4 regions of the Pantoea sp. X-Soil-ISGK-421 genome follow, and region 2 is predicted to be linked to each of the others. Evidence: predicted binding sites of a transcription regulator. Region 2 holds the regulator's gene; each other region holds the start of a gene.

Region 1 (5,900 bases), 1.7 Mb from region 2:
GCCAGGCGCACCGAAATTGGTGGTGTTATGCCCGCCGGCCCAATCGGTGATGCTAACTTTAATCAGGCTAATACCAATCAACGTGATGACGGTGCCGGTGACGACCGGCGTCAACACTTTACGCAGTGGCGCGATGCAACGACTAATCAACATTGGAATCAGCGCCGCGACCAGGTTGCAGCCAAAAATCATCGCCATGATCTCTTCAGGCGATCCGCCACGCGCTTTTACCATCAGTCCGCCCGACAGAATCACGCCCAGAAAAGCAAAGCTGGTGCCTTGCAGGCAGATCATGCCTGCGCCAATGCCCATAAAGCGGCGTGCCTGCAGGAACGTACCGAGACCAGAAACTAACAGCGACATGCTGATCAGATAAGGGATCCACGCCTGTAATCCCAATACGGAACCAATAATGAGCGGCGGCGTGATGATGCCAACTACGCTGGCCAGCACATGTTGCAATGCGGCACAAAATGCAGGCAATGGACCAATACGGTCATTCAGCCCATACAACAAACCTTTCTCATCTGATTGCGACATACAGGTGCTCCGGCAAGATATTCATCAGAGCAGCTGATGCATGAATCACGCCAGAGGATGGGCTTAAGCAAAATTATCGAGTTAATAAATTGAAAATGAAAGGAAATAATTTAGCTAAGAGGATGGCTGAGCCTGAAATCTTAGGTTCAGCCACTGATCATTTGCTGCTTTTTGTTTCATCAGGCGGCGGGTTTTGCACTGTTGTCGTGCGAAACATTCGTATTGAGCAGCGCAATATTCAGATAGCCGCTCAATTCTCGTTGCTCAGCGCGCGGCAGGTAAGGCAACTCGCCTAATAAAGGTGCGCCCAGTTTTTTGCTAAGAACATCAATAATTTCAGCGTAATGCGCCAGACCGGGATTAATACGGTTTGCCACCCAACCCACCAACTGCAACCCATCCTGAGCAATAGCTTCGGCGGTCAGTAAAGCGTGGCTGATACAACCTTCCTTAATCCCGACAACCAACACAACCGGCAAATTCTCCTGACGCACCCAATGCGATAAAGGCTGCAAGTCATTCATTAAACTGCGCCAGCCGCCGGTGCCTTCCACCACCACGCGAGCGGCGCGCTCCTGCAAATCGTTAAGGCTGCGACTAAGCAATGAATAATCAATGCTTAGCGACGAGCTGGTGCTGATTTCATCCTCTTCCAGAGCGATAGGATTAACGGCGGGATAAGTAAGCGTGAGACCCGAAGCCTGTTGTAACAACAGTGCGTCTTTATTACGTAAGCCTTCAGGTGTGAGTTGCGCGCTTTTGGCGACAGGTTTGAAACCTGCAGCGCATAAATTCGCTTTGGCAAAGCACTGCAATAACGCGCGAGATACCACGGTTTTACCCACCGCGGTGTCGGTACCGGTGACAAAAAGCGTTTTCACCCTTTTCCTCCTTCATTAAAGCGATGTGTAACGTGCGAAGGAGGCAGTTTAAGGAAATGTTTTCACGGGCAGATTGCGTTAGGACAAACTTAAGGTGAGCTTTAATTATCCCTGCAACAGTTTTACCAATAAATGGCCGCTATAGAGCGCATCTTTTATGAGTGCAGCGCCACCAAAGGTGCCAGGATCGCTGAAAGCCGTTGGTGTGAGCTGGATTTCACGGCTGTAAGCAGGCAATGCCTGCTGACGAATGGTACTGCTCACCGCAGGGAAAAGCACATCAGCGGCCTTATTTAGCGGCGAACCGATAAGGATTTGTTGAGGATTAAAGATGTTTACCATCATCGCCAGCATGCGGCCAATATGATGTCCTACGCCAGCAATCACATCGCGAGCCAAGCGATCACCCTGCTGTGCCGCTTCGCATAAGCTTTCGATCGTCAACGGCGTGTGATGCAATAAACTGTCGGGCTGCGACGGCAAACGCTGTGCCGTGAGATTAAGCAAACTTCCGATACTGGCGACGGTTTCCAGACAGCCGTTATTGCCGCAGTAGCATTGCTGGCCGTAAGGATCGATTTGCGTATGGCCTATTTCCACCAGCGTTCGACCATTTTTATGCAGCAATTGTCCGCCGCTGATCACGCCGGCACCGACGGTTTCATCAATCACTATCTGAATCACGTGTTGCGCGCCACTGGATGCGCCAAACAACGCTTCGGCTAACGTCCAGGCAGAAATGTCATGCTGCACAAACACCGGTAAACCGGTGCGCTGCGCCAGGGTTTCTGCCAGCGGCATATCCTGAACGTCGTAACCCGGCATACGATGCACTATGCCAGAAGCGGCGTTGATCAAACCCGGCAAGGTAATGGCGATGGCGGTTAACCGTTCCAGTTTGCTTTGATGGCGAATAAAGAAGTCATTCACCATCTCCTGCAAGGTTTGCAGCAGCGGTTTTTCGGCGGTGGCATGCAGCGGCAAACGATCTTCCTGCAATGCACGGCTGCTGAGATCGCGCAGCGTCAGCGTAATGAATCCGGGCTGAATGCGTACGGCGAGATAGTGCCAGGCGAGAGTGTCGAGGATCAAACCAATCGCTGGGCGACCGCGGCTGCCCGGTTCCTGAAATTCGGTTTCCTGTACCAGATGAGCATCGAGCATTTCACGCACGATTTTGGTAATGCTGGCGGGTGCTAACTGGGCACGTTTAGAAAGCTCAATACGCGAAATCGGGCCGTAAAGGTCAATCAGTCGGTAAACCACACCTGCGTTGGTCTGTTTTATCTGATCAATATGACCAGGTTGACTGTACAGATTCACGCCCTACTCCCATTATTTTCGCGCTTCTAAATAAACAACAGCTATGGTGATGCAGATTGGCTGGGAACGTCAAATATTTGATTAGAAATGTGATTTATCGCACATAAACTTTGCCCCCAACTTAATGCGTTGGGTTAATTCTCCGCGTTTTGCAGCATCAACGACATCATGTTGGTCATTTGCGCCGTTGGTTCTCGCGTCGCCGACCAGACCAACCAAACCTCAGAAATCGCGTCACTCTCCTGTAAAGGGATCCACACCACATCGGCCAGACGCGCCCGACGGAATGACGCCGGCAGAATCGACACGCCCAGCCCTGTTGCCACCAGGCCCAGAATAGTCATCGCCTCGCCCACTTCCTGAGTAATAAAGGGTTTAATTTGATAGCGATGCAGCAGCGCCAGGATTTCACCGTATAACGCGGTGCCACCCTGCGGATCGAAAAACACAAATGGCTCATTGGTTAACGCCTGAATAGAAATCGACTCAGCATCGGCCAGCGGATGCGCCCAATGCACCACCGCACACAGCGGTTCGCGCAGTAATACGCGGTGCTGCAAATCGTTGGGCAGCGGCGTATTGCGCATCACGCCAAGATCCAGTCGATCATCGTGCAAAGGCGCCAGTTGCTGCCGCGTGTTGTTCTCCTGCATCTGAATGTGCACTTCCGGCCAACGCTGGCGGAATTGATACAACGCATCTGAAACCAGGCCGGTAAAGGGAGCTGAGGAGGTAAAGCCAATACGCAACTCACCTTCCTGTCCCGTATGCACGCGCGCAGCGCGACGGGCAGCCTGTTCGACTTGCAGCAAAATGGCTCGCGCGTCCTGTAAAAACAGCGCACCGGCGGGCGTGATTTGTACGCTGCGATTGGTGCGGGTAAACAGCTGCGCGCCAATTTCCTGTTCCAGTTGCTGAATTTGCTGGCTTAACGGCGGCTGCGAAATGTTGAGTCGCTGCGCGGCCCGCCCAAAATGCAGTTCTTCCGCGACGGCAATGAAATAGCGTAAATGGCGCAACTCTACATTCATATTTTAAACGTCTTATTTGAGATTATTAATATATTGTACAACCTATTATCCCTTTCCTACAGTAACGCCATGATTGCTTAAACGAGGATGTTCCGTGAGTCGCTCTTCCCAGGCGGTGATACTCGATGAAGACGAGTTATCCGTAAAGCCTGCTCCAGCTACAACCCCTTCAGAATGGATTGAACGCGGATCGCCGCAGTTTATGCGCGTGACGCTGGCCTTGTTTTCCGCCGGCCTTGCTACTTTCGCCCTGCTCTATTGCGTGCAGCCCATTCTGCCGGTGCTTTCGCAGCAATTTGGCGTTTCCCCGGCGCAAAGCAGCATTTCTCTCTCGTTATCGACCGGCTTAATGGCACTGGGCTTACTGTTTACTGGTCCGCTGTCGGATGCGATTGGGCGTAAATCGGTAATGGTTACCGCGTTAATGCTGGCCGCCATCTGTACCTTGATTTCCGCCACCATGAGCAGCTGGCAAGGGATTTTGCAGATGCGCGCGCTGATTGGGTTATCGCTGAGCGGTGTTGCGGCCGTTGGCATGACTTATCTAAGTGAAGAGATTCATCCGCGCGTCATCGCCTTTTCCATGGGACTGTATATTAGCGGTAACTCGATAGGCGGCATGAGCGGACGCTTGTTAACCGGTGTATTGACCGATTTCTTCTCGTGGCGCGTTGCGGTAGGCGTCATTGGTTGCTTCGCGTTGGCGGGCGCGCTGATGTTCTGGAAAATTTTGCCCGCGTCACGTCATTTCCGTCCGGCCTCATTACGTCCGCGCAGTTTGCTGATCAATTTCCGTCTGCACTGGCGCGATAAAGGTCTGCCGCTGCTGTTTGCTGAAGGCTTTCTGCTGATGGGCGCGTTCGTCACCCTGTTCAACTATATTGGTTATCGCCTGCTAAGCGCGCCGTGGTCGCTGAGCCAGGCGGTGGTGGGTTTGCTCTCGGTGGTCTATCTGACGGGTTCATGGAGTTCCCCGAAAGCGGGTGCGATGACCAGCCGCTTTGGGCGCGCTCCCGTGATGATCGGCGCTACTGCGATTATGCTAGCGGGATTGCTGCTGACAGCGTTTGACTCACTGTGGCTAATTTTGCCCGGCATGATGCTGTTCACCGCCGGATTCTTTGCGGCACACTCTGTTGCCAGCGGCTGGATTGGCCCGCGTGCGCGTCGTGCTAAAGGCCAGGCATCTTCACTCTATCTGTTCAGCTATTACGTTGGCTCCAGCGTGGCGGGTACGTTGGGCGGCGTATTCTGGCACAGTTACGGTTGGATGGGCGTAACCGCATTCATTAGCCTGCTATTATTAATGGCTTTGCTGGTCGGTTGGCGTTTGCAGTGCCGAAAACTGTAATACCTTTCATCTGTTAAACGGGGCTGATGTGCCCCGTTCTCTTCTCTCAATCACGCCATGCGCCGATCTCACAGTCCCAGATAAAACAAAACGTCCATTCATCGCTATAATTCATTCCATTCCAACAATAGTTAGACTTTTATTATTTCACAGCAATGAGGACGTTAGATGGAACGCTATTATTACGTCGATAAGCACGCCGGCTATAACGACAACCATGTAGTACATGCAACGGGTTGCCCGTTCTTGCCCGCCGATGAGGTACGCCGTTTTCTTGGTACTTTTTACACGCCAAATGCCGCCATTCAGCAAGCCCGTAAATTTTATGCCAGCGCGCTGGGCTGCGAGCATTGCTGTCCGGTTAATGTAAAAAAAAACATGACGACTCAAAATAGCGTGGCACTAAAACACATGGTGCGACTCTGATAATCATGATTTGAGAATGGCCATGTGCTTAAGCTCTTTTGTTAAGCACGACTGAGGCGTTACACAATAACAATAAATTTAAATGTAATAATGACTGGACCTTAACGCTGCAAAACCGTCGTTGGGTCCAGTCGCCTCTTTCCCACTGCTATCGCTCTAAGTCACTCTCGCGTTGTAAGCAGAAAGCCTAATAACCTCAGGCTATTAACAACCACTTTCGCGATAAAAAATATTCAGTAATAAAATCCCGACAAACGGTTTCCCTCCGCTCATTAATGCTCCACAATAGCGTAAATTTGTGACTCAGGTCACTTTATGGGGTGCCACCTCGCCCTTTCACTCGCCGTC
Region 2 (5,900 bases):
TCGGCGTCATCCACGCAGCGTTGGAAGCGGGGTTACGCGTACCAGAGGATTTAGCGGTGGTGGGATTTGATGGTATCAACTTTACCAGCAGCCTGAATCCGCCGCTGACGACCATTGAGCAGCCAATGAATCACATGGGGGCACGCAGCGTGCAATTGCTGCTGCAGCGCATCCGGCAGCCGAACTCACCGGTGGTGCAGGAAGTGTTGCCGTGGAAGCGCGTAGAACGCGCTTCCAGTTAACTCAGCGCCAAATCAGCAACACGCACGCGGCAGTGAGTAAACCCATCGCCAGATTGAAGATTTTCCACGCGCGTGGGCTGCGCAGCAGACGTCCAATCAGCGAGCCAAAGCCCATCCAAATCACGCCAGAGACCACGTTCACCAGCGCCATGCCGATGCTGATCGCCACCACCGAATGCAGATATTCGCTGCCTGCCAGGCTAAAGCTCGCCACCGCACCCAGCGCCATCAGCCAGGCTTTCGGGTTGATCAGCTGCAGCAAACCGCCTTGCCAGAACGGCATTTGCTTCACCGTAACCTCATCGGTTTCCAGCTTTTCATACTCGGCGGTGGCGATTTTCCACGCCAGCCACAGGAGATAAAGGCTACCGGCAATTTTCAGGATCAGATGCAGTGAAGGATAAAGCAGGATAAGACCGCCAATGCCAAATGCCACCATCAGCAACATGACTTGCATGCCGATCATGATACCAATGAGCAGCGGAAGGGTGCGCAGGAAGCCAAAATTAGCACCCGAGGCCGTAAGTAACATATTATTGGGCCCGGGCGTGATGGCCGCGACCCAGAGAAAACCTAACATTGATAAAAAAAGACTCAGTTCCATGTATATTCGGGTGCTCCTCACCCAGTAAAGCGAACAACCCATCGAAGCTATCAGCGACTTATGCATCAGACAAGCCTTTACCCAAGCTATTTTGATCGCCCCAGCGGCGAGCGCTTTAAACCACTGCGCGGATTCACTAACGCGCATCTGCAAACGCTGCTGCCGCGCATTCTACGTCGCCGCGTTACCTTACGTCCGCACTGGCAGCGTCTTGACCTGCCGGACGGCGATTTTGTTGATTTAGCGTGGAGTGAAGACCCGGCGCAGGCGCGTCATAAGCCGCGCATGGTGATGTTTCACGGTCTGGAAGGCAGCTTTCGCAGTCCCTACGCGCACGGCCTGATGCAGGCGTGTCAAGCGCGTGGCTGGCTGGCGGTGGTAATGCACTTCCGCGGCTGCAGCGGCGAACCGAACCGCTTAAAGCGCATCTATCACTCCGGTGAAACCGAAGACGCAACCTACTTTCTTAACTGGCTGCAGCGCGAATGGGGCACCGTGCCAACCGCCGCCGTCGGCGTATCCCTGGGCGGCAACATGCTCGCTTGCCTGCTGGGTCAGCAAGGTCACGATGTACCGATTGATGCGGCCATTGCCATCTCGGCGCCGCTGGCGCTCGAGCCATGCAGCACCAAACTGGATGTCGGCTTCTCGCGTTTCTATCAGCACTATTTGCTGACGCGGCTGAAGAAAAACGCCACGCGTAAATTACACGCCTGGCCCGGCACGTTGCCGGTCGATCTCGCCCAACTGCGCGCTTTTCGCCGCTTACGCGAATTTGATGATGCGATAACCGCACGTGCGCACGGTTTTATTGACGCGAACGACTATTATCAACGTGCCAGCGCGATGCCGCTGCTGACCGGCGTGCGTAAACCGCTGCTGATTATTCATGCGCAAGACGATCCCTTTATGACCGATGCGGTTATTCCGCAACCTGACCAGCTTTCAGCATCGATTCAGTATCAACTGACGCAGCAAGGCGGCCACGTTGGCTTTGTCGGCGGCACCTTGCTTAAACCGAAAATGTGGCTGGAACAGCGCGTACCCGATTGGCTCTCAACGTATCTGGATGTGTAATTGTGATTATTCCCTGGCAAGAACTCGAAGCGGACACGCTGGAAAACCTGATTGAAACCTTTGTGTTACGCGAAGGTACTGATTATGGCGAGCAGGAACGCAGTTTACTGCAAAAAGTTGCCGACGTGCGCCGCCAGCTGGAGCGTGGCGATGTGGTGCTGGTGTGGTCGGAACTGCATGAATCCATCAATATCATGCCAAAAGGTGAATTCCGCGGCTGATGCACCCCGCGGCAATTCGTGGTAACAATGCTCATCGCCGGACCTCACAGGGAGCTCTGTTATGTCAGCCAGGCATCCAATTATTGCCGTTACCGGTTCCAGCGGCGCCGGAACCACTACCACCAGCCTTGCCTTCCGTAAGATTTTCCAGCAGCTGAATTTGCATGCAGCGGAAGTAGAAGGCGACAGTTTCCATCGCTTCACGCGTCCGGAAATGGACATGGCGATCCGCAAGGCGCGCGATCTGGGTCGCCATATCAGTTACTTCGGCCCGGAAGCCAACGACTTCGGCTTGCTTGAGCAGACGTTCAGGCATTACGGCCAAACCGGTTTGGGCGAATCGCGTAAATATTTGCACACATACGACGAAGCCGTGCCGTGGAATCAGGTGCCGGGCACTTTCACCCCCTGGCAACCGCTGCCGGAGAACACTGATGTGCTGTTCTATGAAGGCTTGCACGGCGGCGTGGTCACGCAGCAGCAAAATGTCGCAGAGCATGTCGATTTGCTGGTTGGCGTAGTCCCGATTGTTAATCTTGAGTGGATTCAGAAGCTGGTGCGCGACACGGGCGAGCGCGGTCATTCGCGTGAGGCGGTGATGGATTCGGTGGTGCGTTCGATGGAGGATTACATCAACTTCATCACGCCACAGTTCTCACGCACCCACATTAACTTCCAGCGTGTGCCAACCGTTGATACGTCCAACCCATTTGCGGCACGCGAAATTCCGTCGCTCGACGAAAGTTTCGTAGTGATTCATTTCCGCGGTCTGGAAGGCATCGCGTTCCCCTATCTCCTGTCGATGATTCAGGGATCGTTTATCTCCCACATCAATACGCTGGTGGTGCCGGGCGGAAAAATGGGACTGGCGATGGAGCTGATTATGCTACCGCTGGTGCAGCGACTCATTGAAGGGAAGCGGATTGAGTGAGTGTCATTGGTCGCCATGAATGGCGACCCTACGAAATGAGAGCGTTTTGTAGGGTGCGCATTAATGCGCACCTGCCAGCATTAAAGCGCGATCACTTCGTAGCTATGCGTAATTTCCACGCCTTTGCCCAGCATGATCGCCACCGAGCAATATTTTTCCGCTGACAAATCAACAGCGCGTGAAACCGCCTTGTCGCTCAACGCTTTGCCGCTGACGATGAAGTGGAGATTGATGTGGGTAAAAATACGTGGCGCTTCTTCCCGACGTTCTGAAGTGAGTTTCACTTCGCAATCGGCGACATCGCTGCGCCCTTTTTGCAGGATCGACACCACATCAATAGCGCTACAACCGCCCGCCGCCATCAGCACCATCTCCATTGGACTTGGCGCTTTATCACCGGAATTACCGTCCATTAATACCTGATGGCCGGATGAGGATTCTCCGAGAAAGGTCAAACCTTCCACCCATTTCACTCGTGCCTGCATTATTCTTTCTCCTGAAGAGGCGGTTTTGCCGCCAGAGTACGCTTTCACCTGACAAACAGCAATCCAGAGTAATCCCCCTTCTGCTGAAGCGAGACAACACAAGACAGCTCGCTAAAGCTGTGCTACAAACAGTGCTGAAAATATTTTCGTCATTACAGACGAAGGCGGGAAGAATCAAAAGCGTAGCTTAAGAGTCCACCCGGAATAATTTTTCCTTTACTGGAAACGCTCGACGATTAAACCGCCTGACAGGGAAAAATGCCCCCTGTATTTTGGGCACGATTACAACAGAGGATAATAGCGAATGGTTCTCGGCAAACCGCAAACAGACCCTACACTCGAATGGTTCCTGTCCCATTGCCATATTCACAAATATCCATCCAAAAGCACGCTCATCCATCAGGGTGAGAAAGCGGAAACGCTGTACTACATCGTGAAAGGTTCCGTAGCGGTACTGATTAAAGATGAAGAAGGCAAAGAGATGATTCTCTCCTATCTCAATCAGGGAGATTTTATCGGCGAACTCGGTCTTTTCGAAGAAGGCCAGGAACGCAGTGCTTGGGTGCGTGCGAAGTCTGCCTGCGAAGTGGCTGAAATTTCATACAAAAAATTCCGTCAGCTGATTCAGGTAAACCCGGATATTTTAATGCGACTTTCGTCGCAAATGGCGCGTCGTCTGCAAGTGACATCTGAGAAAGTGGGCAACCTTGCCTTCCTCGATGTGACCGGACGTATCGCGCAAACGCTGCTAAATCTGGCCAAACAGCCAGATGCGATGACTCACCCGGACGGGATGCAAATCAAAATCACCCGTCAGGAGATTGGTCAGATCGTGGGCTGCTCACGCGAAACCGTGGGTCGTATCCTGAAAATGCTGGAAGATCAGAATCTGATCTCCGCACACGGTAAAACCATCGTCGTTTACGGCACCCGCTAATTTCTTCTCACCCACGGCGTGATGGCAACATCGCGCCGTTTCTATTTGCGATGAGCTGATGTGGCGCCGAATCATCTATCATCCTGAAGTTAACTATGCGCTGCGGCAAACGCTGGTGCTGTGCCTGCCTGTGGCTCTCGGCTGGCTGTTTGGCGATCTGCAAAAAGGTCTGCTGTTCTCGTTAGTGCCTGCCTGTTGCAATATGGCGGGGCTGGATACGCCGCACAAACGCTTCTTCAAACGCCTGATTGTAGGGGGTTCGCTGTTTGCCACCGGCAGTTTCCTGATGCAAATCCTCACCGCGTACCAAATTCCGCTGCCGCTGATTTTGCTGGCGCTGCCGCTGCTGATTGGCGTGACCGGTGAAATCGGCCCACTGCATGCGCGCCTGCTCCCCGCGACGTTAATCGCCGCCATCTTTACGCTCAGTTTAGTGGGACGCATGCCGATGTGGGTGCCGCCGCTGCTCTACATAGGCGGCACGCTGTGGTACGGCTTGTTCAACTGGTTCTGGTTCTGGCTGTGGAAAGAGCAGCCGATGCGCGAATCGCTTAGCCTGCTGTTCCGTGAGCTGGCCGATTATTGCGATGCCAAATACACCTTACTGACGCAGTTGACCGATCCGGAAAAAGCGCTGCCCCCCCTGCTGGCACGCCAGCAAAAGGCGGTCGATCTCATCACGACCTGCTACCAGCAAATGCACATGTTGTCGGCCAGCCGTGATAACAGCCACAAACGTCTGACACGCGCTTTTCAGGTGGCGCTGGATTTACAGGAACACATCTCGGTGAGTTTGCATCAGCCCGAAGAGGTGCAAAAGCTCGTGGAGGAGAGCCACGCCGAAGCGGTGATTCGCTGGAACGCCAAAATCATCTCAGCCCGGCTGCGCGTGCTGGCCGATGCGATCCTCTACCATCAATTACCCGATCGTTTTCACATGGAGAAACAGCTCGGCGCGCTGGAGAAAATTGCGCGCCAGCATCCGGATAATCCGGTCGGCAACTTCTGCCTGTATCACTTCAGTCGCATCGCCCGCGTGTTGCGCACGCAGAAGCCACTCTACACACGTGACCTGATGGCCGATCGCCAGCGCCGTTTGCCGCTGTTGCCGGCGTTGCGCAGTTATCTGTCGTTCAAATCTTCCGCGTTACGCACCGCCGCTCGTTTCGCCGTGATGCTGATGTTTGGCAGCGCGTTGGCGCTGTTCTTCAACATTCCCAAACCTTACTGGATTCTGATGACCATCATGTTCGTCAGCCAGAACGGCTACAGCGCGACACGCGTGCGTATTCAGCACCGTGCGCTGGGCACCTTTGCGGGTTTGCTGATCGCTGCCGCCTCGCTACAGCTGGCGGTGCCGGAATCGATCACGCTGCTGTTTATGCTGGGGATCACGCTGGCAA
Region 3 (5,900 bases), 1.5 Mb from region 2:
TTCGCTTGCCCGCCACCGCGCGGGCCGAATAAGGAAGATGAAAAAATGACCACGCTATTGAATCCCTATTTTGGCGAGTTTGGCGGCCAATATGTCCCGCAAATCCTGATGCCCGCGTTGCGCCAGCTGGAAAATGCTTTTGTTGAGGCCCAGCGCGATCCGGAGTTTCAGTCCGAGTTTACTGACCTGCTGAAAAACTATGCTGGACGCCCAACCGCTTTGACGCTGTGCAGCAACCTGACGAAAGGCACCAAAACCCGCCTGTATCTGAAGCGTGAAGACCTGCTGCACGGCGGCGCGCACAAAACTAACCAGGTGCTCGGTCAGGCGCTGTTGGCCAAGCGTATGGGCAAAAACGAGATCATTGCTGAAACTGGCGCCGGTCAGCACGGTGTGGCGTCAGCGTTAGCCTGTGCCTTGCTGGGCATGAAGTGCCGCATCTATATGGGTGCCAAAGATGTTGAACGTCAGTCGCCAAACGTGTTCCGTATGCGTTTGATGGGCGCGGAAGTGATTCCAGTGCATAGCGGATCCGCAACGCTGAAAGATGCCTGTAACGAGGCACTGCGCGACTGGTCTGGCAGCTATGAAACCGCGCACTACATGCTCGGCACCGCTGCAGGCCCGCACCCGTTCCCAACCATTGTACGTGAATTCCAGCGCATGATTGGCGAAGAGACCAAAGCGCAGATTCTTGAGCGTGAAGGTCGCCTGCCGGATGCCGTGTTAGCCTGCGTGGGCGGTGGTTCGAACGCTATCGGCATGTTCGCTGACTTTATCGAAGAAGAAAGTGTGGGCCTCATTGGCGTTGAGCCCGCTGGTCACGGTATTGAAACCGGTGAACACGGTGCGCCGCTCAAGCACGGTCGCGTGGGGATCTACTTCGGGATGAAAGCCCCGATGATGCAAACCGAAGAGGGCCAGATTGAAGAGTCCTACTCGATTTCTGCGGGTCTGGACTTCCCGTCCGTGGGGCCTCAGCATGCGCATCTCAACAGTATCGGCCGCGCTGAATATGTTTCGATCACCGATGATGAAGCCCTCAGCGCCTTCAAAGAGCTGTGCCGTGCTGAAGGTATTATTCCGGCACTCGAGTCTTCACATGCGCTGGCACATGCGTTGAAAATGATCCGCGAAAATCCAGAAAAAGAGCAGCTGCTGGTGGTTAACCTTTCTGGCCGCGGCGATAAAGACATCTTCACCGTTCACGATATTTTGAAAGCCAAGGGAGAGATTTGATGGAACGTTACAATCAGCTGTTTCAACGTCTATCGGCGCAGAAAGAAGGCGCATTTGTCCCCTTCGTTACCCTCGGCGATCCTTCTCCTGAACTGTCGCTGAAAATCATCGATACCCTGGTGGAAGGCGGCGCAGATGCACTCGAACTTGGCATCCCGTTTTCGGATCCGCTGGCCGATGGCCCAACCATTCAGGGTGCGACGCTGCGTGCCTTTGCTTCTGGCACCACCGTGGCGCAGTGTTTTGAAATGCTGGCCACCGTACGCCAGAAATACCCTGACCTGCCGATTGGCTTACTGATGTACGCCAATCTGGTGTTCAGCAAAGGTATCGACAACTTTTATGCCCAGTGCGAGGCGGTCGGTGTGGATTCGGTGCTGGTTGCGGATGTGCCGCTGGAAGAGTCTGCGCCATTCCGTCAGGCTGCGATGCGCCACAATGTGGCACCGATCTTTATCTGTCCGCCAAATGCCGACGATGCGCTGCTGCGTGAAATTGCCGCGCATGGCCGCGGTTATACCTATCTGCTGTCTCGTGCGGGTGTAACCGGGTCGGAAAATCGTGCCAGTCTACCGCTGCATCACCTGATCGAAAAACTGCGTGAGTTTAACGCAGCCCCACCGCTGCAGGGCTTTGGGATTTCTGAACCTGGCCAGGTGAAAGAAGCGATCGCTGCGGGCGCGGCCGGCGCGATTTCCGGTTCGGCGATTGTGAAAATCATCGAGCGTAATCAGAACGATCCGACAACGCTGCTGAGCGAACTGAAAGCCTTTGTTAGCGACCTGAAAGCGGCCACCCACTAAAAGCATTCAGGGCCTTATTCGTCGACGCGGATAAGGCCTTACTACCCTCACAAACATCCCTCTGCCCATCTCCCCCTTAGTCTTCGCTTTTCCGGCCAGCTATAATCGCAATGAGATCAATAAATGGCATAAATCAGCTAATTTCATCTTTTTTGCACGCGGCGATTTGCCGATTTCGCAACGCCAGACCACAATTAACTGCGCCGCCCCGTTGCGGCGAAACATCATCTAAGACAGGGAGATAAACAATGAAATTTTTCAAAGTCGTTGCAGGATTTATGATGGCTGCGGTAATGGCGCTGGCTCTTAGCGCATGTGCACCAACAGCAACTAAAGAAGGCACTGGCGGTTACATCGACGATACGGTAGTCACCACCAAAGTGAAGGCTCAGCTGCTTAATGACGAAGCGCTGAAATCCACGGAAATCAACGTGGAAACCTTTAAGGGCAAAGTTCAGCTGAGCGGTTTTGTTAGCTCACCGCAGATGGCAAATCGCGCGGTTTCTGTCACGCGTAGTGTAGCGGGCGTGAAATCTGTGGTTAACAATATGCAGATCAAATAACACAACGGGCGACCTTCTGGTCGCCCGCTTCATTTCTGGTTGCCGATCAGAATCGATATCCCGCACCAAAGAAGAACACCCACGGATCAATACGCGTGTTGATGTTCTGCTGCTCACCGCCAGCTTTGAATTTCACTTCGGTATCAATGTCCATGTACCACAGCGATGCGTTCAGCATCCAGTCGCGGTTGATTTGATAATCCAGACCCACCTGGCCCGCCATGCCCCAGGAATCTTTAACGCTCAGGTCGCTTAAACCAGCATCCTCACCCGTTTGATTGAATTTGGCATCGTAGAAAGTGGTGTAGTTGATACCGAGGCCAACGTACGGGCGGACTTTGCTTTTGCTATCAAAGAAATAGTACTGCGCCATTAACGTTGGCGGCAGCTGGCGCACGGTGGCCAGATTTCCGGTGGCGCCGAGGCCAACCTTATGACGGAACGGGGTTGCAGCCAGCAGCTCAACGCCGATGTTATCCGTTGCCATATAGGTAAAGGTCAAACCCAACTGCGTATCGTTACTTACGTTAAAGCCGCCCATACCCAGCACATTGTCAGAGCCTTCGGTCGGACGGACGGTGGCGCTCCCTGCGCGCATAAAGAAATCACCGGCTTCATGAGCCAGAGCCAGTTGCGGAATTGCCAGCGCCATCAGCAGTGCGCATTTTGCCAGTTTCATAATCACTCCTTTGCCAAATAAAGATGGGTCTCAATGTTGAATGCGGCACAACATTTACCCCTTTTTTGGTAAAAGATCATCTGCATCAATATAAATTAATCACTTAAAAAACAATGAATTGATTCAGATCAATTTTGGCTTTACAGCGCGTAATAAAAGTCCGCTTGCGAAAATTTTTCGCCGTGATTATTTTACCTTTTCCCTGTGTGATTTTGGTTCGATGCCTTAGAGGTGGCGGGCGATCAGATGAGCGATTCACTAAATCCTTGCGTGACCTGTGGCGCATGCTGCGCGCACTTCCGTGTCTCTTTTTACTGGGCCGAAGCCGATGATGGCGCCGGTGCCGTTCCGGTTGAATTAACCGAACCGTTAACCCCGTTTATGCGCAATATGCGCGGCACCAACCAACGCCAGCCGCGCTGTGTTGCGCTGCAGGGCGAGGTCGGCGGCTGCGTCTCCTGCGGCATTTATCAGCAGCGCCCTTCGCCCTGTCGGGAGTTTTCGATGTCCGGCGAGAACGGTGAACTGAACGAAGCCTGCGATCGCGCCCGTGCTCGCTACGGTCTTCCTGCGCTTTTTAACCCTTCTTTACCTGAGATGACAGAAAGTTATCGCAATGCGGGTGCCAGCACGCCAGTAGAACATGTACAATCGCCGGGTTAATTAATCCGGTTCTTTCAAGGAGTTTACATGTCTATCACGGCAAGCTCGTTATACCGTGACACAGGAAATTTTTTGCGCCATCAGCTGGTTACTATTTTACTGCTGGCGCTGCTGACCTCGTTCATTACTGTGATCGTCGGCCACGCGTTAACGCCAGATGAAGACCAGCTCTCGTTGTTGAGCCAGTCAGATGACAGCGCATCGTCGCTGTTTGAGCTGGTACAAAATATGTCTCCGGATCAGCAGCGTATTTTGTTGCGTGCTTCCGCTGCTGGCACCTTTGCAGCGTTGGTAGGCAACACGCTGCTGCTGGGCGGCATGCTGCTCCTGATCCCGATGGTATCGGGCGGACAACGTGTCAGCGCGCTGCGCGCTATTGGTGCTTCTGCGCCAATCCTGCCTAAGCTGCTGCTGCAAACCTTCCTGATCACCCTGCTGGTGCAACTGGGCTTTATGGTGCTGATGGTGCCCGGTGTGATTCTGGCCATCCTGTTTTCGCTGGCGCCGGTGATTCTTGCCAATGAAAAGCTTGGCGTGATTGGCGCAATGCGCGCCAGCATGCGTCTCGCCTGGAAGAATATTAAGGTTATCGCACCCGCCATAGTTCTGTGGCTACTGGCCAAAATCGTGCTGATGTTCTTCTTTTCATCACTGACCGTACTGCCAGCGAATATCGCCTCCGTGGTGTTGAACGCGCTGGGTAATATGGTCTCCGCTGTGCTGATTATCTATCTGTACCGGCTGTATATGCTGTTACGTTAATCGTTATGGCGCTCACCCGAGCGCCATAACTGAATGCTCCTGCCCTAATTGGAAACGCTATGAAGCAGTTACTCGATTTTCTTCCCCTGGTGGTTTTCTTCATTTTCTACAAGCTCTACGACATCTTTGTCGCCTCTGGCGCATTGATCGTTGCCACCGGTCTGGCGCTGGTCGTTAGCTGGGTGCTTTACCGCAAGCTGGAAAAAATGACCATTTTCACCTTTGTGCTGGTTGCGGTCTTTGGCACCCTGACGCTGGTGTTCCATAACGATGAATTCATCAAATGGAAAGTCACGGTTATCTATTCTCTGTTTGCCGTCGCGCTACTCTATAGTCAGTGGTTCATGAAGCAACCGCTTATCCAAACCATGTTGGGTAAAGAGTTGCAACTGCCATCAGGGGTTTGGCGCAACCTCAACATTGCCTGGGCAATCTTCTTCCTTGCCTGTGGCTTAGCGAATATTTATGTTGCGTTTTGGTTATCGCAGGAATTTTGGGTTAACTTTAAAGTGTTCGGTCTAACCGGCCTGACCCTGCTCTTTACCCTGTTAAGCGGCGTGTATATCTGGCGACAGATGCCGCAACAAGAACAAAAATAATGCCACTCCGCCCGACAGCGTCGGGCTTCTCTTCACCTGCAGAAGAACTGAGCAATGGACGAAAAACATAAGTCGCCGCAAGGCGAGATGGTATTGCGTACTCTGGCCATGCCAGCGGATACCAATGCCAACGGTGATATTTTTGGTGGCTGGTTGATGTCGCAGATGGATATGGGCGGCGCAATCAAGGCCAAAGAGATTGCCGAAGGGCGCGTCGTCACCGTGCGCGTGGACGGAATGACGTTCTTAAAACCGGTGGCGGTTGGTGATGTGGTGAGCTGTTACGCGCGCTGCATCCGTACCGGCAACAGTTCTATGACCATCAATGTTGAAGTGTGGATTAAAAAAGTATCGTCCGAGCCTATCGGACAGACCTACTGCGCAACCGAAGCGGTATTTGTCTACGTCGCCGTTGACAACACCGGGCAATCTCGCCCTCTGCCGCCCGGCAGAAGCAATTTAAGCGATCTGTAACGCAAAAAAGCGGTCAACTGACCGCTTTTTTTCCTCTCAACCAAGAGTGCTTACTCAATATTGGCGCCGCCATTGATGCGGAACACAATATTCATAGTCAGGTTCTTGCCTGGACGAC
Region 4 (5,900 bases), 2.3 Mb from region 2:
TCATATCCATATCGATCGCCGTCAGCGAACCGCGCGTACAAGAGATATAGTCATCGCCCCACTCAATCACTGCGCCCATTTTTTCCAGCACATCAGCAAAACGGATGTCGCCCTGCACGCTGTTGCGGCCAATACCTGTTACGCGTACGGTGCCGCCTTTAATGGCTGCCGCAGCGAGGAAATAAGAGGCGGAGGACGCATCACCTTCCACCAGGTAATCACCTGGAGACTGGTACTGTTGCTGCCCTTTAACTACAAATCGCTGATAATTTTGATTATCAACTTCCACACCGAAACAACGCATCAGGTGTAAGGTGATATCAATGTAAGGCTTGGAAACCAGATCGCCTTTAATCGTGATGGTGGTATCTTGCTGCGCCATTGGCGCGGTCATCAACAAAGCCGTCAGGAACTGACTTGAAACACTGCCATCTACACTGACTTCACCACCGACAAACCCACCATTGAGGCGCACCGGCGGATAATCAGTCTGCTCAAGGTAATCAATGCTTGCTCCGCCCTGACGCAGTGCATCAACCAGATGACCAATCGGACGCTCTTTCATACGCGGCTCGCCAGTCAGGACGATAGACTGCTGGCCCAAACACAGCGCGGCAGCCAATGGGCGCATTGCGGTGCCTGCGTTACCGAGAAACAATTCAAGCGGCTTTTCAGCGCGTAATGGGCCCGCGTTGCCCACAACTTCACATACGGTGCGATCGTCTGAGAGCGTAAAGCTGACACCCAGCGCTTTAAGCGCATTTAGCATATGTTTAACGTCATCGCTATCAAGCAAATTAGTTAGGCGGGTGGTGCCATTTGCCAGCGCGGCCAGCAAGAGTGCGCGGTTCGAGACGCTTTTTGAACCCGGTAAGTTTACCGTGCCGTCAACGCGAGCAATCGGTTGTAGAGTCAGGGAGTCCTGCATGTGAAACCAAATCTCCAGAAAATACGAGACCCCATCTTATGACGGGGTCTGATACCAGACAGGCTGGCATGAAAAAACTTTTAGCCGTGGCGACGTTCGAAATCGACCATGAATTCAGTCAACGTTTTAACGCCTTCCAGCGGCATCGCATTGTAGATCGATGCACGCATACCGCCAACCACGCGATGACCTTTCAACGCGTGCAAACCTGCCTTGAGAGATTCTTCCAGGAACACTTTGTCCAACGCAGAATCGGCTAACTGGAATGGCACGTTCATACGTGAACGGTTTTCACTTGCCACATCGTTGCGATAAAACGCGCTGTTATCAATCACGCCATACAGTAGGTCTGCTTTTGCTTGATTCAGCTTGTCCATCTCGGCCACGCCGCCCTTCTCTTTCAGCCATTTGAATACCAGGCCAGAGAGATACCATGCAAAAGTTGGCGGAGTATTAAACATTGATTCATTTTCGGCCAGCACTTTGTAATCAAGGATAGAAGGCACATAACGCTGTGCTTTACCCAGCAGATCCTCACGCACAATCACCAATGTTAAGCCTGCTGGCCCGATATTTTTTTGTGCCCCTGCATAAATAACGCCATAGCGACTCACATCGATTGGACGAGACAGAATAGTAGAAGAGAGGTCAGCAACTACGATTTTATCGCCAAATTGCGGCTCTTCATCAATGGCAATGCCATCAATAGTTTCGTTCGGGCAGAAATGGACATAAGCCGCATCATCATTTAACTGCCATTCACGCATCGGTAATAAAGCACGCTTACCCTCACGCGTGGTTTTAATATCAATCGTATTAGGCGAACAGAATTTTTCGGCTTCTTTAATTGCGCTATGAGCCCAGTAACCGCCGTCAATATAATCCGCGGTTTTAGCGTCACCCAGCAAGTTGCCGGGGATTGCAGCGAACTGTGCACGGGCACCACCGTGGCAGAATAAAACTTTGTAGTTGGATGGGATCTTCAGCAGATCGCGAAAATCTTGTTCTGCTGCTTCCGCAACAGCAATAAACTCTTTACTACGGTGACTGATCTCCATCACCGAGGTGCCTAACCCGTGCCAGTTTGTCAGTTCTTGTTCTGCGCGACGGAGCACTTCTACCGGCAGCATAGCCGGGCCAGAGCTAAAATTATAAACCTGAGTCATTTCCCCTCACCACTGTCATATCGAACGGTTATGAATACCTCACCGGTTTTATCATTGCCTCCAGATGGCTGCAATCATTAATCCGGCGGCGATCACATTTCCAGAGCCAGCCCCACCGCAGCTTATGTCATAAATGCATTAAGCCGCGGAATTTTGTGAGGCGGTTTCAGAAAGAAAAATCTGGAAGCCAAAGGGTGTAAAAACCTTAGCCAGACTGAGATAAATTTGGCGGACTGAATAGCGAAGCAAGTATAAAACCCGTATTATTGCGCGCTTTACGCCCACCCCATTGACTTAAGAGAGCGCCACCATGACGCAAACGTTTATCCCCGGAAAAGACGCCGCACTGGAAGATTCCATTGCACGCTTCCAGCAGAAACTGCAAGACCTTGGTTTCAATATTGAAGAAGCTTCCTGGCTGAATCCGGTGCCACACGTCTGGTCAGTGCACATTCGCGATCGCGACTGCCCGCTGTGCTTTACAAATGGCAAAGGTGCCAGCAAAAAGGCCGCTCTGGCTTCTGCGCTGGGTGAATATTTTGAGCGTCTCTCGACCAACTACTTCTTCGCCGATTTCTGGTTAGGTAAATCAATCGCCAATGGTGATTTTGTTCACTATCCGAATGAAAAGTGGTTCCCGCTCACAGAGGATGACAGCCTGCCGGACGGCATTCTGGATGCGCGTCTGCGCGAATTTTACGATCCCGAAGAAAGCCTGGGGGCTTCTGAGCTGATTGATCTGCAATCGGGCAATGACGAGCGCGGTATTTGTGGTTTGCCCTTTACTCGTCAATCTGACCAGCAAACGGTTTATATCCCGATGAATATCATCGGTAACTTGTACGTTTCGAACGGCATGTCTGCCGGTAACACCGCGAACGAAGCGCGTGTGCAGGGCCTGTCTGAAGTTTTTGAGCGTCATATCAAGAATCGTATCATCGCGGAATCTATTAGCCTGCCAGAAATCCCTGAAGCAGTGATGCAGCGTTACCCTGACGTGATTGAGGCGATTGAACGTTTGGAAGCGGAAGGTTTCCCAATTTTCTCTTATGACGCTTCTCTGGGCGGCAAATATCCGGTGATTTGTGTAGTACTGTTTAATCCGGCAAACGGCACCTGTTTTGCTTCCTTCGGCGCACATCCCGACTTTGGCGTGGCGCTAGAGCGTACCGTAACCGAACTGCTGCAAGGCCGTGGTTTGAAAGATCTCGACGTGTTCACTCCACCGACATTTGACGATGAAGAGGTGGCAGAGCACGCTAATCTGGAAACGCACTTCATTGATTCAAGCGGTCTGATTTCCTGGGACCTGTTTAAAGACGATGCGGATTATCCCTTCGTTGACTGGAGCTTTGCAGGTACGACTCACGAAGAGTTCGACACCCTAATGGCGATCTTCCGCGCGGAAGACAAAGAAGTATACATCGCCGATTACGAACATCTTAGCGTGTACGCCTGCCGTATAATCGTGCCGGGCATGTCGGACATTTATCCGGCAGAAGATCTGCTGCTGGCGAATAACAGCATGGGCGCACCGCTGCGCGAAACGCTGCTGGCGTTGCCAGAAAGCCAATGGGAACCCGAAGCTTATCTCGATCTGATCGTGCAGCTGGATGAGGAAGGTCATGATGACTTTACCCGCGTGCGCGAACTGTTGGGTCTTGCATCTGGTAAAGACAATGGCTGGTATACGCTGCGTATTGGTGAGCTGAAAGCGATGCTGGCTTTGGCCGGAGGCGACCTGGATCAGGCGCTTATCTGGACTGAATGGACGATGGAATTCAATCAGTCAATCTTTAGTGAAGAGCGCGCTAATTATTATCGCTGCCTGCAAACTTTGCTGTTGCTGGCGATGGAAGAGGAGCGCGATCCTCTTCAATACCATCGCGCCTTTGTTCGTATGTATGGACAAGCAGCTGTTGATGCAGCTTCCGCCGCAATCAGTGGTGAAGCGCCATTCTATGGATTGCAAGCTGTCGATCTGGACCTGAAAGCTTTCCCTGCGCATCAGTCCCTGTTAGCTGCCTATGAAAAATTGCAGACCGCTAAACGTCGTTATTGGGCATAAAAATAAACTTCACTCATTAATGATTATTGATAAAAATTAGCGGAAGCGTAAATGGCACTGATAAAATCAGTGCCATTTTTTTATAAGGGTTATGCATAGAGAGTAAAATACATTATTAAATAACAGTTCAGCTTCAATCGTTAATGAAATTTAACAGAACCAAGCCTTCACCACCATCCCCTTCAACTTATTTTGCATTAATTAAAAATTATTTATTTCATTAAATTCAGTGGTTTAATATAAAAAAAGACTAATTATCGCTTCGCTTATCGTCAACCTTCCGGGCAAATATGATCCACATCAATTTCTGACCTATACTCCTTTGTTAGTATCTTTACAGGCAATTTTTGGAGAGCGTTAGTGTGAAAGCTGACAACCCTTTTAATTCATTATTACCGGCGGCAATGGCGAAAGTTGCAGAAGAAGCCGGCATATATAAAGCTACTAAACGTCCTTTAACTACATTCTTCCTTGCCATCACTGCTGGCGTATTTATCTCAATCGCGTTTGTCTTCTATATCACTGCTACCACCGGAAGTGGAGCAATGCCCTATGGCATAGCAAAACTGATCGGCGGCATTTGTTTCTCGCTAGGTTTAATGCTGGTGGTGGTTTGCGGTGCTGATTTGTTCACCTCAACCGTGCTCATCGTAGTGGCTAAAGCCAGCGGTCGAATTACCTGGCTGCAGTTGGGTCGACATTGGTTGACCGTTTATATTGGAAACCTGTTTGGCGCGCTGTTCTTTGTCGCGCTGATCTGGTTAGCCGGAGAACACATGGTGGCGAATGGTGCCTGGGGTTTGAACGTCCTGCAAACCGCTGACCATAAAATGCATCACACCTTTATTGAAGCTGTCAGTCTCGGCACCCTCGCCAATCTGATGGTTTGCCTGGCAGTATGGATGAGTTACTCCGGTCGCAGTTTGATGGATAAGATGTTTGCGATGATCTTACCGGTAGCGATGTTTGTCGCCTGCGGTTTTGAACACAGCATCGCCAACATGTTCCTGATCCCAATGGCCATCGTTATTCGCGATTTCGCCAGCCCTGAATTTTGGCAAATGGCCGGTGCCAGTGCCGCACAGTTTCCATCACTTAGCGTTAGCGATTTTATTCTTAATAACCTTATTCCCGTGACCATCGGCAACATTATTGGCGGCGGATTATTAGTCGGTTTGACCTACTGGGTAATCTATCTGCGTGGTGATGAGCCGGTGCATTAATGAATTAGTACGGGCGTGCTGAGTCAGTGCGCCATACGTCAAAGTCTCCCTAAATAAGGCAGGTATATCATGTCCGAACTGAATGAAAAAATGGCGTCAGCCTGGGAAGGATTTAGCGCCGGCGAATGGCAGAATAGCGTCAACGTCCGTGACTTTATCCAGAAAAACTATACACCGTATGAAGGCGACGAATCCTTCCTTGCAGGCGCGACTCCAGCAACCACTAAATTGTGGGACAGCGTGCTTGAAGGCATCAAAATCGAAAACCGCACTCACGCGCCGGTTGATTTTGACACCGATCTGGCATCAACCATTACCTCTCACGATGCGGGGTACATCAGCAAGTCCCTGGAAAAAATCGTTGGCCTGCAAACTGAAGCGCCTTTAAAACGTGCCATTATCCCGTTTGGTGGCATCAAGATGGTTGAGGGCTCATGCAAAGTTTATGGCCGTGAACTCGACCCAGCGCTGAAAAAAGTCTTTACCGATTATCGTAAAACCCACAACCAAGGCGT

The links. The regulator CRP, encoded in region 2, controls carbon source genes, mostly activating them, when cyclic AMP is high. The targets are predictions, from matches to a motif close to ATGTGANNNNNNTCACAT.
Region 1: a site for CRP is predicted at 2,832-2,849, ahead of mlc (sugar metabolism global transcriptional regulator Mlc). Genes of this name have one in related genera too.
Region 3: a site for CRP is predicted at 3,401-3,418, ahead of ompW (outer membrane protein OmpW). Genes of this name have one in related genera too.
Region 4: a site for CRP is predicted at 4,451-4,468, ahead of focA (formate transporter FocA). Genes of this name have one in related genera too.

The regions. Positions count from the first base shown of each region.
Region 1 is NZ_AP035979.1:2,058,331-2,064,230, forward strand. Features, by position in the region: gene AC6I8K_RS09595 (nucleobase:cation symporter-2 family protein) at 1-540, opposite strand, end outside; gene bioD (dethiobiotin synthase) at 720-1,421, opposite strand; gene mlc (sugar metabolism global transcriptional regulator Mlc) at 1,527-2,744, opposite strand; gene AC6I8K_RS09610 (LysR family transcriptional regulator) at 2,879-3,775, opposite strand; gene ynfM (multidrug efflux MFS transporter YnfM/SxtP(Kp)) at 3,870-5,126, shown strand; gene AC6I8K_RS09620 (hypothetical protein) at 5,295-5,552, shown strand.
Region 2 is NZ_AP035979.1:3,729,915-3,735,814, forward strand. Features, by position in the region: gene AC6I8K_RS17290 (LacI family DNA-binding transcriptional regulator) at 1-242, shown strand, start outside; gene AC6I8K_RS17295 (LysE family translocator) at 244-846, opposite strand; gene AC6I8K_RS17300 (hydrolase) at 907-1,923, shown strand; gene AC6I8K_RS17305 (YheU family protein) at 1,926-2,144, shown strand; gene AC6I8K_RS17310 (phosphoribulokinase) at 2,206-3,075, shown strand; gene AC6I8K_RS17315 (OsmC family protein) at 3,156-3,560, opposite strand; gene crp (cAMP-activated global transcriptional regulator CRP) at 3,865-4,497, shown strand; gene AC6I8K_RS17325 (YccS/YhfK family putative transporter) at 4,556-5,900, shown strand, end outside.
Region 3 is NZ_AP035979.1:2,188,241-2,194,140, forward strand. Features, by position in the region: gene trpB (tryptophan synthase subunit beta) at 46-1,239, shown strand; gene trpA (tryptophan synthase subunit alpha) at 1,239-2,042, shown strand; gene AC6I8K_RS10180 (BON domain-containing protein) at 2,291-2,605, shown strand; gene ompW (outer membrane protein OmpW) at 2,652-3,284, opposite strand; gene AC6I8K_RS10190 (YkgJ family cysteine cluster protein) at 3,531-3,947, shown strand; gene AC6I8K_RS10195 (YciC family protein) at 3,975-4,709, shown strand; gene AC6I8K_RS10200 (septation protein A) at 4,769-5,308, shown strand; gene yciA (acyl-CoA thioester hydrolase YciA) at 5,363-5,782, shown strand; gene tonB (TonB system transport protein TonB) at 5,833-5,900, opposite strand, start outside.
Region 4 is NZ_AP035979.1:1,424,313-1,430,212, reverse strand. Features, by position in the region: gene aroA (3-phosphoshikimate 1-carboxyvinyltransferase) at 1-928, opposite strand, end outside; gene serC (3-phosphoserine/phosphohydroxythreonine transaminase) at 1,009-2,094, opposite strand; gene ycaO (30S ribosomal protein S12 methylthiotransferase accessory factor YcaO) at 2,405-4,162, shown strand; gene focA (formate transporter FocA) at 4,525-5,385, shown strand; gene pflB (formate C-acetyltransferase) at 5,455-5,900, shown strand, end outside.